DNA from 3 places in the Rhizobium sp. CC1099 genome. Region 2 is predicted to be linked to each of the others. Evidence: predicted binding sites of a transcription regulator. Region 2 holds the regulator's gene; each other region holds the start of a gene.
The links. The regulator LexA, encoded in region 2, represses DNA repair genes until DNA is damaged. The targets are predictions, from matches to a motif close to TGTTCNNNNTGTGTTCNG.

Region 1 (4,157 bases), 390 kb from region 2:
TGCTGCGATCGGCATCGTCGGCACTATTGCTGGCGTGCTGCTCGGCGTCGTCGTCTGCATCAACATCGAGTCGATCCGCCAGTTCTTCTCCTGGGTCACGGGCGCCGTGCTCTTCAATCCGCAACTCTATTTCCTGAGCCAGCTGCCGGCCGAGATGAGTCTCGGCGAGACGGTCTCTGTCGTCGTCATGGCGCTGGCGCTCTCCTTTCTCGCGACCATTTTCCCCGCCTGGCGGGCCTCGCGGCTCGATCCGGTGCAGGCGCTCCGCTACGAATAAGGAATGCTGATTTCAATGAAACGGAACGTCGTTCTCAAGCTTTCCGGCGTCGAGCGTCACTATGGCCAGGGCGATACCGTGCTCACCATTCTGAAGGGCGCCAATTTTACCCTCCACAGCGGCGAGATCGTCGCCCTGGTCGCTCCTTCGGGCACCGGCAAATCGACGCTGCTGCATGTCGCGGGCCTGCTGGAGCATCCGGACGGCGGCGAAGTCATCGTCAACGGTCAAGTCTGTGAAGGGCTGACCGACGAGAAGCGCACGGCGATCCGCCGCAGCGAGATTGGCTTCGTCTACCAGTTCCACCATCTCCTCCCGGAGTTTTCGGCCCTCGAGAATATCATGATGCCGCAGATGATTGCCGGTCTGCCGCGAAAGGAGGCGGGCGAACGCGCAAAGCAGCTGCTCGACTATATGCGCATCGGCCACCGCGCCAGCCATCGTCCCGGCGAGCTTTCGGGCGGCGAGCAGCAGCGGGTCGCGATTGCGCGCGCGGTTGCCAATGCGCCGACCGTGCTTCTCGCCGATGAGCCGACCGGGAACCTCGATCCCGAGACCGCGAGCTACGTGTTCGATGCGCTGGAGGCGCTCGTCCGCCAGTCCGGTCTTGCAGCGCTGATCGCCACTCATAACCACGAACTCGCCGGCCGCATGGACCGTCGCGTGACCATCAGCGACGGTAAGGTTGTCGAGTTCTGATTAGGGGCGGATGAGGCCGCCTCGGTAGTCCAGCTCGTAGGCTCTCCGCTCTGCAACGATGATCATTTCCCGTCCGCTGAAGTGATCGCAATCGCCGGTGCTGTGGTCGGCATAAAAGCCGAAGGCATGCTCGAATTCCATGCCGCCCAGGAAGCGACTGTATTCGGCATACATCGTCGAAAGCGCGGCTTTGATGACGGCGCCTGCCTTCTCCCCATCGATCAGCGTCGGCTCGACAATGCGGCCGAAATAGTTCATCACCCAGACGGGCTCGCCGCCCAGCCACACGACTTCTTGTCCGGCGAAATCCGTTCCGCCGAAATAGCTGTCGAGATAGCGCCATTCTCCGCGCTCGTAGCCGATGTCGTGCGATCCGCTGCGGCAGGGGTCCAGCTTTCTCCCGCCGCCGACATAGGTATTTGCCTTCGCTTCGACGATGAAGCCGTTCAATGCAGCAAGATTCATGGCTCTCGGCCTCCCGCGCTGAAGCTCTCCCAAAAACATATGCCTGTAAAGAACAAAAAGAGAACTGGCGACTATTGGCCGCAGATCGATTGACCGGTTTCGTCGTTCCACTGCTCGATGGTGATCACGCGCGGCGCGGCTTTTACGTCCTTTCCGTTCTTCTGCAACTTGCCGGTCAGCGCATTGTAGTCGCATGAACCGCCGGCATTGGGATCGAGCGTGTCGTAGTGATTGTGGGTGTAGCCGGCGACAACGAATTGCTTGTTGCGGTAGGCAAGCGTCAGCGTCAGATCCCAGCGCTCGCGGCCGATCGCGCTGTTTTGGGAATGGACTGCAATGGAGGATTTGCCGGCAGCCTTGATCGTGGGCTCTTGGCCGAAAACGCCGTCTGTATCCGTGCTGCCCCAGATCTTACTGGGCGCGCTTGCCGAAAGCCTGAGCAGTTCGTGGTCGGCGTCGCGCAGATAGATGTAGATGCCGATCTGCTCTTTTCTCTCCGCATCGGCCGGTGCGACGAGGATAGCCAGATCCAGCTTGCCGTCGCCGTTCCAGTCTCCCGTCGCGCCATCGACGATGGCGCCAGGGTTTATGTCCGCAGCCGACGTCGCCGTTGCGACGAGAATGGCGGTGAATGCAATGACAACCCTCATAATTCTCCTCCGGTCCGCCGTTAACTATGCGCAAATGATTCCTGTTGACAACAGAACAATAGCGGAACAAATTGGAAACATAACGAGTAAAGGAGAGCCAGATGACTGACATGATCCGTGATATCGCAGCATTCACCTCCATTGCAATGTTCGTTGCCAGCTTTTCATTGATCCTCATGGCACTTTAAGTTTTCAGGGGACCGCATCGCTTTCATGCGGTCCGCACAAGGGACTGCTTCTGGACATCGCTGTCATCAACGCCGACAATGCAAACCGATTCATTCGGGCGATTGGAAGGGTATGAAATGGCGGATGCGCACAGCGGCTTCGTCGGCGGTACGCCGGGTTTCGTGCATCTGCGTGTCCACTCGGCTTATTCGCTCCTTGAAGGGGCGCTGCCGCTGAAGAAGATCCTTTACAAGGCATCGGGCGATAGCCAGCCGGCGATCGCCATCACAGACACCAACAATCTGTTCGTCGCTCTCGAATTTTCGCAAAAGGCGATGGAAGAGGGGCTACAGCCGATCATCGGCTGCCAGCTGTCGATCGATATGGACGGCCTGGAGACAGAAAGGCGCGGCGGTCAGCAGGCGCTGGCCAAGCTGCCCTCGATCGTCGTGCTTGCCGCGACCGCGGAAGGCTACGAGCGGCTCGTCGATCTCGTCAGCCGCGCTTATCTCGGCGGCGACGACAACCAGGCGGTCCATATCAGGGCATCCTGGCTGGAAGAGGCCGGAACCGAAGGGCTGATCGCGCTGACGGGTGCGCTTGGCGGTCCCGTCGATGGGGCACTGAAGCAGGGCCATGCCGCGCAGGCGCAAACCCGGCTGCTTGCCCTGAAGCGCCTCTTCCCAGACCGGCTCTATGTCGAATTGCAGCGCCACGGAACCTATGACAAGCGCCATGAGCAGAAGGTCGTGGGGCTTGCGTATGAGCACGATCTGCCGTTGGTGGCGACCAACGAGGCCTTCTTCCCGACGCGCGACGATTATGATGCCCATGATGCGCTGATGGCCGTTGCCCATAACGCCATCGTCTCGGACGACAGCCGCTTCCGCCTGACGCCGGACCACTATTTGAAGAGCCGCGCCGAGATGGCGAAACTCTTTGCCGATCTGCCGGAAGCGCTGCAAAACACGGTCGAGATCGCCCGCCGCTGCTCCTTCGTACTGAAGACCCGTAAGCCCATCCTGCCGCGCTTTACCGGCGCCACCGACGATCCCGAGGAGGCGGAACGCGCCGAAGCGCTGGAGCTCCGCCGGCAGGCGGAGGAGGGCCTCGACATGCGCCTTTCGACGCTCGGCATGTCGCCCGGCTATGAGGAGAAGGATTACCGCGAACGGCTGGAATTCGAACTCAGCGTCATCGAGCGCATGCGGTTTCCGGGCTACTTCCTGATCGTTGCGGACTTCATCAAATGGGCAAAGCAGCATGATATCCCTGTTGGCCCCGGCCGCGGTTCCGGTGCAGGCTCGCTCGTCGCCTATGCGCTGACGATCACCGACGTCGACCCGTTGCGCTTTTCGTTGCTCTTCGAACGCTTCCTCAATCCGGAACGCGTCTCGATGCCCGACTTCGACATCGACTTCTGCCAGGACCGCCGCGAAGAGGTGATCCGCTACGTGCAGCAGAAATACGGCCGCGCACAGGTGGCGCAGATCATCACCTTCGGTTCGCTGCAGGCGCGCGCTGCCCTCCGCGACGTCGGCCGTGTGCTGGAAATGCCTTACGGCCAGGTCGACAAGATCTGCAAGCTGGTGCCGAACAATCCGGCCAATCCGACGCCGCTCTCCAAGGCGATCGAGGAGGAGCCAAAGCTTCAGGAGGAGGCAGCGAAGGAGCCCGTGGTGGCGCGCCTGCTCGATATCGCCCAGAAGATCGAGGGCCTTTACCGCCACGCCTCGACGCACGCCGCCGGCATCGTCATCGGCGACCGGCCGCTCTCGAAGCTGGTTCCGATGTATCGCGACCCGCGCTCCGATATGCCGGTCACCCAGTTCAACATGAAGTGGGTCGAGCAGGCCGGCCTCGTAAAGTTCGACTTCCTCGGCCTGAAAACGCTGACG
Region 2 (4,157 bases):
GCATGTCCGAGACCAGCGTATTGTAACCGAAGGACGCGCCACGCTCACAAAGCAGAACATTCGAATTGCCGCTCTGATTTAGCTTGGCGAGAACATTCTTCATGTCCCAGGGAGCGAGAAACTGGCCCTTCTTGACGTTGATGACACGGCCGGTCTTCGCGGCTGCGACAAGCAGGTCCGTCTGACGGGAGAGGAAGGCCGGGATCTGCAGAACGTCCACGACCTCGGCGACCCGCGCGCATTGCTCTTCCGAATGGATATCTGTCAGAACCGGAATGCCGAGTTCCTTCTTGAGGTCGGCGAAGACTTCCAAGCCCTTCTCTAGACCGATACCGCGTTTGCTCGACAGCGAAGAGCGGTTCGCCTTGTCGAAGGAGGTCTTGTAGACGAGCCCGATGCCGAGCTTGCCGCAAAGCTCCTTGAGCGTGCCCGCAACCATGAAGGCATGGTCGCGGCTCTCCATTTCGCATGCGCCGGCGATCAGCGACAGCCTGCCACTGTTTGAAAATACGACGCGGCCGGCACCTTCGCCGACTGCGACTTCGGAATTCGTATTGCTCATCGGATCTCCTCGAAGGCGAAGATCGCACCTTGGCCGGGCGCAGGCTTCACCAGGACTCTGTTGTTCTTGCGTGTATAGGGCATCCCGTTATCAGCCAAAAGCGCTTCTGTCACGGCAAGATCGGTGGTGCGGAAAACGATAGCGCTGCCTCTTAGCCCCTTATCCACGGATAACGGCACCGAATCGAAATAAGCCTCCATCCCTTCCGGCGACAGAAGACTGATCCTGGCATTCGCTGCCGCGATCGCCACGCCAAACGGTGTCCGCTCGATTTCCGTCGTAGACACGGCCAACTGAAGGAACGAGCCGAAGGCTTCAGGCTCGGGCGCGCTTAGCACCATCTCCGAGATACCGGTTGCACCGTTCGCATGCTTTTCCAGCGCGCTCCGATCGGCCGGAAAGGCGTTGATGCGCTGGCAGTCAAAGAGGAAGAAATCCGGCACCCGAAGATCGGCGGCAAAGGCAAGCTTGAAAGTGCCTGTCGATTGCGACCCGTCCGGCATCTTGATCAGGCGCGAAAACTCCAGCATGGCGCCGCCGCTCTTTCTCGCACGCACGAAATGAGCATGGTCGGCGTCCGCGTCCTCCGTGCTGAATGCGGCCGCAGAGAATCCGTCATTGCCGCACCGGAAACGAAAGGCCTGGTCGCGCGCCACAAAGACGTTTCCGTGCCGCACTGATTCTTCACATTCTTTCGCGCTCGCGACGCCAAGCGGCTCGAGATAGGTCTTGTCGGCGAAAAAAACGCAAGCATTCACCGTACCGAAAGGATGACGGCCCTCGGCGGCAACCGTGAACCCCAATCGTCCCAGCCGCTCCCGCGCGAGATCGATGTTGGTGACCGGTAGAACAAGATGATCCAACGGATGCAGCATGGCGTCAGGTCTCCATTTAATGTGCTGAAGATGTGTGCCGCTATGTGGTCAATGCAAGCTGAAAGCGCTGATCCGGCAAACAAAAGTTTCCAAAAATGAACGCAGTTGAGACGAAGTTTTACGAAAATTTAGGTACTTGCGGAACACATATGGAACATATAGTGTCCGTTCTGGCTTTGTTTCACGAATTTGGGGTTAAACTTCGATGCTGACACGCAAACAACAGGAGCTTCTCCTCTTCATTCATGAGCGTATGAAGGAATCCGGCGTTCCGCCATCGTTTGACGAAATGAAGGATGCGCTGGATCTCGCGTCCAAATCCGGCATCCACCGGCTGATTACCGCTTTGGAAGAGCGCGGTTTCATTCGTCGCCTACCGAATCGGGCCCGCGCGCTTGAAGTGATCAAGCTGCCGGAAGCCTACAGCCCGAGCATCCAGCCCCGCCGCGGCTTTTCGCCGAGCGTCATCGAGGGCAGCCTCGGCAAGCCGCAGCCTGCTGCCGCCGCGCCGAAGCCGGCGAACGAAGACAATAACAGCTCCATTTCGGTTCCCGTCATGGGCCGTATTGCGGCAGGCGTGCCGATCTCGGCGATCCAGAACAACACGCACGACATCAACGTTCCGGCCGATATGCTCGGCTCCGGCGAACACTACGCGCTTGAGGTCAAGGGCGATTCGATGATCGATGCTGGCATCTTCGATGGCGACACGGTCATCATCCGCAACACCAGCACCGCCAATCCCGGCGACATTGTCGTGGCACTGGTCGATGACGAGGAAGCGACGCTGAAGCGGTTCCGCCGCAAGGGTGCGTCCATCGCGCTGGAAGCGGCGAACCCCGCCTACGAGACGCGCATCTTTGGACCGGATCGCGTAAAGGTTCAGGGTAAGCTCGTCGGCCTTATCCGCCGCTACCATTGACCGGCAGCGCGTCGCCGGCAAAGGCGACGGCGCGCCACTCATAGGCGTGGCGGGGGCGATCGAGTTTCTCGAAGGCGGTTGTCCAAAGCACGGTTCGACGGCGCCGGTTTTCCGCAAGGTTTCATTCGCGAAATGCACTGCGCCGCATCGGCAGGCGCCGAACCGCAGCCTTGCCCGCGTGACGACGATGTCCGCGGCATCGCAAGCCGGGCGTGGCACCGTTCCGCATCGCATTTCTTGCCTCTTCCTGCTGCTCCGGTGAAATTTCGCTTTCCCTCCGTCTTTCGCGGGTCGCAGCGCCTTCACGGCTGCTTTCGGTCAAAGCCAAAGCGCTGAGCGAAACATTCGTGCCGGACGCAAACCAGATCGCCGCCCCAAGCCCGAAAAAACCGTCGCAAAGCGCAGGCGTGTGCCCTGAGCGGCTCCTTAGCTCGCCATTTGCAGGCCGAAAGCCTTGGGTATGCAGCCACAATGACTGATCGGTGGCTACGGGACTGAACGGTGGCTATTGACGGGCGAGAGCTCTGCTTTTGCCAAAGGCTTCTTCCCGCATTCCAAAAGCGCAAGCCGGGAAGCGCGCACACTGCTTGTCCGCGACATCTGCTGAAGCGGAATGCGCAGCTCGGCCGTTTTCAACTCCGGCATGCACCCAGCCCGCTGACACCCTATGAATACAACCAGAATGCAGCCCTGAGGGCGTTTCAGCAACAATAATCGATTGAAAAAAGTCCAAAAAAATGGATTGCAAAAAGCCGAATTAAATCATTGGCTTCCGCTATGCGCCTCCGGCATCGCAGGAGTGTCTAAAAGTTGATACTGCGATGCACAAAATGGCGCCACGGTAACTTGGCATTGGCGCCGTGATCATATAGCTATCGGAGAGGACGCTTAACCCTATGGCGCTTTTATGGCGCCGCCGCCAGTTTGGAGGATCAGCATGACGGATCAAAGCGCAACAATCAAAATCGGCGACAAAACCGCCAATCTTTCCGTGAAAAGCGGAACGATCGGTCCGGATGTCATCGATATTGGTGCACTCTATAAAAACACCGGTTCCTTCACGTACGATCCTGGTTTCACCTCGACCGCTTCCTGTGAATCGAAGATCACCTATATCGACGGCGATGAAGGCATTCTGCTGCATCGCGGCTACCCGATCGAACAGCTTGCCGAACATGGCGACTTCCTGGAAGTCTGCTATCTGCTGCTTTACGGCGAATTGCCGACGGCTGCCCAGAAGAAGGATTTCGACTACCGCGTCACGCATCACACCATGGTGCACGAGCAGATGTCTCGCTTCTTCACCGGCTTCCGCCGCGACGCCCATCCGATGGCCGTCATGTGCGGCTGTGTCGGCGCTCTGTCTGCCTTCTACCACGACTCGACAGACATCACCGATCCGCATCAGCGCATGGTCGCAAGCCTGCGCATGATAGCCAAGATGCCGACTATCGCGGCCATGGCCTACAAGTACTATATCGGCCAGCCGTTCGTTTATCCGAAGAACGATCTCGACTACGCCTCGAACTTCCTGCGCATGTGCTTCGCGGTACCGTGCGAAGAATATGTCGTGAACCCGGTCCTCTCGCGCGCCATGGACCGTATCTTCATCCTGCACGCCGATCACGAGCAGAACGCCTCGACCTCGACGGTTCGCCTCGCCGGCTCTTCGGGCGCCAACCCGTTCGCATGCATCGCGGCCGGCATTGCCTGCCTTTGGGGCCCGGCTCATGGCGGTGCCAACGAGGCGGCGCTCAACATGCTTTCGGAAATCGGCTCGGTCGAGCGCATTCCGGAA
Region 3 (4,157 bases), 2.0 Mb from region 2:
GCACATGTTCCATTTGATCGGTTTCGATGACGCCACCATCCCCGAAGCGGGAAACGGCCCAGGAAAGGCCCGGCGACGAAGAGATCGCGCCGCGGACATCGAACCCCATATGGAAGAGCCGGGAAAGGATATCCTTGAGCATGGCCCTTTCGCCGCCAAAGAGATGGGCGCAGCCGGTAATATCCAGAAACAGCCCGTCCTTGCCGCCGAATGCCACCAGCGGCGTATAACGGTCGCACCAATCAGCGATGCCCTCGAGAAGCCGACGATCGGCCGCCAGATCTTCCTCGATGACATCCAGAAGCGGGTATATGGCACGCGCTTCTGCTACTCCCTGGTTTTTCTTCAGTTTAATCCGTTCCGCCACCTCATCGAGCGCCGTTAGGCGCATGGCATTGTTGAGCCGTCCAGAACAGACGATCGGCGGCGCATCAGGGCGTCCGGCCGAACGCCAGGACAGACCCCACCTCTTGCGGGCGATCCTGTCGGTTGGAAGATGGGGAAAGCTGAGCGACAGAATGCGCTGATTGCTCGCCTGGAGAACGAGTGCGCTCTGGTTGGCTAACGGGGAAAAACCGGCGGTCATGAGGGTTCCACTCCAGAAGAAAGGAGAGGGGAGCCGCGTTGCGGCTCTTCTCCAGGATGAGACGAAAAACCGGATTGCCGATGCCGCCCTCTAGCATCGAACCATCCGGCAGAGGCCGTGCGCTGGCTGGCGCAGGTTCGGCACGGAATCGGAAAAAGGCGCTGCTCGCCTCCTCCTCGCCGCCCTGCCGCAACAGAAAAAGCGGGCGGCCGGAAGCCCTTGCCCGCATGCTCAATCGCCGGCTTTCTGTAAGACCGAATTGGGCCGGATTGCCGCGCACCTCCAGGATCGTGGCTGGGAAGACGCCGCTTTCGACAGCCGTTTCGGCAAGCCACAGCGCCTCTTCCAGCTTGTGTGGCGAGGCCATGAGAAAGCGTTCCGGCTCCAATCCGAAATTCTTGAGGCCAACAGCATAGGGATGCCCTGCTTCCATTGTGCATACTCTGTCACCAATCCAAAAAACCGGCATGCCATCCGCCGCCTCCTGCCGCTGCTGCCAGGCCGCAAGCGCCAGCACGAAACCGCTGGCGCCAGCTGCATCCCGCAGCATCAGAGACCGGACTTCGGTAATGCCGTTAAGCGGTAGACCGCCTTCGAGCGCTTCATCGAGAATTGGAATGTCAAAGGACAGACGCAGCGGCGTTTTTGCAGGTCTCGAATAGGTTTCATCACCAGCCGCAAAAGCTTCTTGTGCCGCCGCCGCAAGCGCCGGTGCCGGTTTGCCTTCGAGTTTCGCAATGGTTTCGCGGAGCGCAAAAAGCTGCTCGCGCGCCACGGCCGTCTGCGCCATGACGTTCACTCCAAAGTCAGATTGTTCCTGTTATGTTCTTATGGATTCCAGAGCTTTCTAAAAGAGTCAACAACCAATTCTTATGAATTTATTCCTGCCTTTGATTCCACACTCGAAAATCCACCGCAAAGGTTCTATATGGGCGCCAAAGGAAGGGAATTTTCATGGCCCGCATAGACCAGAGCGAGGATTGGCGGGACCGCCATGCCCCAACGCTCAGCACATTCGAGTCCCTGGCGATGGAGGCCTATAGCCACTTGCCGGATGAATTTCGCTCGCTCACCGACAATCTCACGATCGAAATCGAAGATTTTCCCGACGACGATGTTTTCGAGGATATGGCGCTGGAAACGCCGTTCGACCTGCTTGGCCTTTTCGAAGGCCGGGGTATTTCCGAGCGCTTCACGGTCGAGACCGGCGAGATGCCCAATCGCATCCGCCTCTACCGGCGTCCCATTTTGGATTATTGGGCGGAAAACGATGAAACGCTCGGAGACATCATCACCCACGTCCTCATCCATGAGATCGGTCACCATTTCGGCCTGAGCGATGACGACATGGAGCGGATCGAAGCGAGCGTCGAGGAGGCCGTCGAGCGCTGAGCTATTGCTCGGAGAGCTTCATCTCCGGATGATAATCCTTGCCTTCGACCTCTTTGACGATCGCCTGACCGGCAATCACCTGGCCGGTCTGAATATTGTAGGTCAGCGACGGTGCACCGTGAAGCGACCAGCCCTTGTTGAGCGCATCGGTTACGCGATGGCAGAACGCGGCGTCGTCCTGGCCGGTCAGAAGGCGATAGAGCTTCATGATAAAGGCTTTCGTTCAATAGTCTGGCGTTCGGCAATCAGGCGGGCTTTATGGACCAGGCTTTCCGCCTGGACAAGATGCAGGCGCTCGATCATCCGGCCGTTCAAAGTGATGACGTTGAGACCTTCGGCCGAAGGATCGGCGAAAGCGGCGATGATTTCTTCCGCCTCCCGGATGGCAGCCTCATCGGGAGCGAAGTGCCGGTTGGCAGCCTCGATCTGCATCGGATGGATCAGCATTTTGCCGTCGTAGCCCATGGCCCGGGCATGCGCGCATTCGGCTTCGAAGGCATCTGTTTCCTTAAAATCGTTGAAAACGCTATCGATCGCATCGAGACCATAGGCGCGCACGGCGAGGATGACCTGCATCAGCCACGGAACGAGATAGGTTCGGCCCGGTTGAGGCAGAACGCCGGTCTCCTTGCGCAGATCGTTCAGCCCGACGACGAAGCAATCGAGTCTCGAGCCCAGGGTGCGGCCAGCCTCTGCGATTGCCGCCGCGTTCAGGATACCGCGCGGCGTCTCGATCATCGCCCAGATACGCAAGGTCTCTGGCGCATCCGCATCAGCAAGAAGGTCGCTCACGGCCGTGACATCCTGCGGTTCGTCCACCTTCGGCAAAAGCACCGCATCCGGCCGCAGCGCCTGTACGAGCTCCATATCGGCATGGCCGAAACCCGACGAAAGCGCATTGATGCGGATGATCTTTTCCTTGTTCGCAAGTGGCTTGCCCGAAAAGAAGGTTTTCAGGTTTTCGCGCGCCTGCTCCTTCTTCTCCAGCGCCACGGAATCTTCGAGATCGAAAATGACGGCATCGCAACCGAGCGCATGGGTCTTTTCGAGAGCGCGGAGATTGATCGCGGGAACGCTCAGCACAGAGCGGTGCAAACTGAAGGAACGGATGGGCGAGTTCTGGCTCATCACGAATGTGTGCCAAGCTTTGTGAAGACTGACAAGACAACAAAAAGCCATGCTTGACTTGCAGAAATAAAAAACAAGGACCACATTCCTTTCGAAGAAAGGTCTAAACTCATGCAGAATATACGCTCCATCTTCCTCATGCTGGCAGGGATCACTGTATTCGTGGCGCTCGCTGCTCTCACCTTTTCGGTGACGCTCGCCGTTGGCGGTATCCTGACCGTGCTCATGGCCGGCCGCGCGCTTTCGATGAAGATGAAGCCGGCGCCCGTCCGCGCCAAGGCTGAGCCAAAGCGCGAAATGCGCATCTGGAACGACGGCCGCGGCACGATCATCGATCTCTAAGCGCGTCCCAAGATTCTCCTTCATTTTTACGGCGTTTTGCTCTATTGCCGGAGCAATCGTTGAAAAACGGCATACAAAGGCAGGTTTCCATGGAAAAGTTCGTGAAGCTCACGGGCGTTGCAGCACCCCTCCCGGTCGTCAATATCGACACGGACATGATCATTCCCAAGGATTACCTGAAGACCATCAAGCGCACCGGCCTCGGCAAAGGCCTCTTCGCGGAAGCCCGCTACAACGAAGACGGCACGTCGAACCCGGATTTCGTGCTCAACAAACCGGCATATCAGAATGCCAAGATTCTCGTTGCCGGCGATAATTTCGGCTGCGGTTCCTCGCGCGAGCATGCCCCGTGGGCGCTTCTCGATTTCGGCATCCGCTGCGTCATCTCCACAAGCTTCGCGGACATCTTCTACAACAACTGTTTCAAGAACGGCATTCTCCCGATCAGGGTCAGCCAGGAAGACCTCGACAAACTGATGGACGACGCTTCGCGCGGTTCCAACGCCATCCTGACGGTTGATCTCGAAAACCTGGAAATCACCGGCCCGGACGGTGGTTCGATCAAGTTTGACCTCGACGAATTCAAGCGCCACTGCCTGCTGAACGGTCTCGACGATATCGGCCTGACGCTGGAAAAGGCCTCTGCGATCGACAAGTTCGAAAAGTCAAACGCCGCATCGCGTCCCTGGGCAGCTTAATCGCCCAAACA

Region 1: dnaE (DNA polymerase III subunit alpha) is a predicted target of LexA. The motif match lies at 2,154-2,171, and genes of this name have one in related genera.
Region 3: QA644_RS19010 (metallopeptidase family protein) is a predicted target of LexA. The motif match lies at 1,399-1,416, and genes of this name have one in related genera.

Annotation. Positions count from the first base shown of each region.
Region 1 is NZ_CP121641.1:1,122,069-1,126,225, forward strand. Features, by position in the region: gene QA644_RS05620 (lipoprotein-releasing ABC transporter permease subunit) at 1-277, shown strand, start outside; gene QA644_RS05625 (ABC transporter ATP-binding protein) at 293-976, shown strand; gene QA644_RS05630 (DUF5680 domain-containing protein) at 977-1,441, opposite strand; gene QA644_RS05635 (hypothetical protein) at 1,513-2,091, opposite strand; gene dnaE (DNA polymerase III subunit alpha) at 2,397-4,157, shown strand, end outside.
Region 2 is NZ_CP121641.1:1,514,338-1,518,494, reverse strand. Features, by position in the region: gene kdsA (3-deoxy-8-phosphooctulonate synthase) at 1-562, opposite strand, end outside; gene QA644_RS07810 (VOC family protein) at 559-1,437, opposite strand; gene lexA (transcriptional repressor LexA) at 1,643-2,359, shown strand; partial or broken gene QA644_RS07800 (hypothetical protein) at 2,340-2,569, opposite strand; gene gltA (citrate synthase) at 3,297-4,157, shown strand, end outside.
Region 3 is NZ_CP121641.1:3,817,343-3,821,499, forward strand. Features, by position in the region: gene QA644_RS19000 (DNA polymerase Y family protein) at 1-391, opposite strand, end outside; gene QA644_RS19005 (hypothetical protein) at 432-1,376, opposite strand; gene QA644_RS19010 (metallopeptidase family protein) at 1,541-1,978, shown strand; gene QA644_RS19015 (DUF1737 domain-containing protein) at 1,980-2,186, opposite strand; gene QA644_RS19020 (CoA ester lyase) at 2,183-3,106, opposite strand; gene QA644_RS19025 (hypothetical protein) at 3,218-3,448, shown strand; gene leuD (3-isopropylmalate dehydratase small subunit) at 3,538-4,146, shown strand.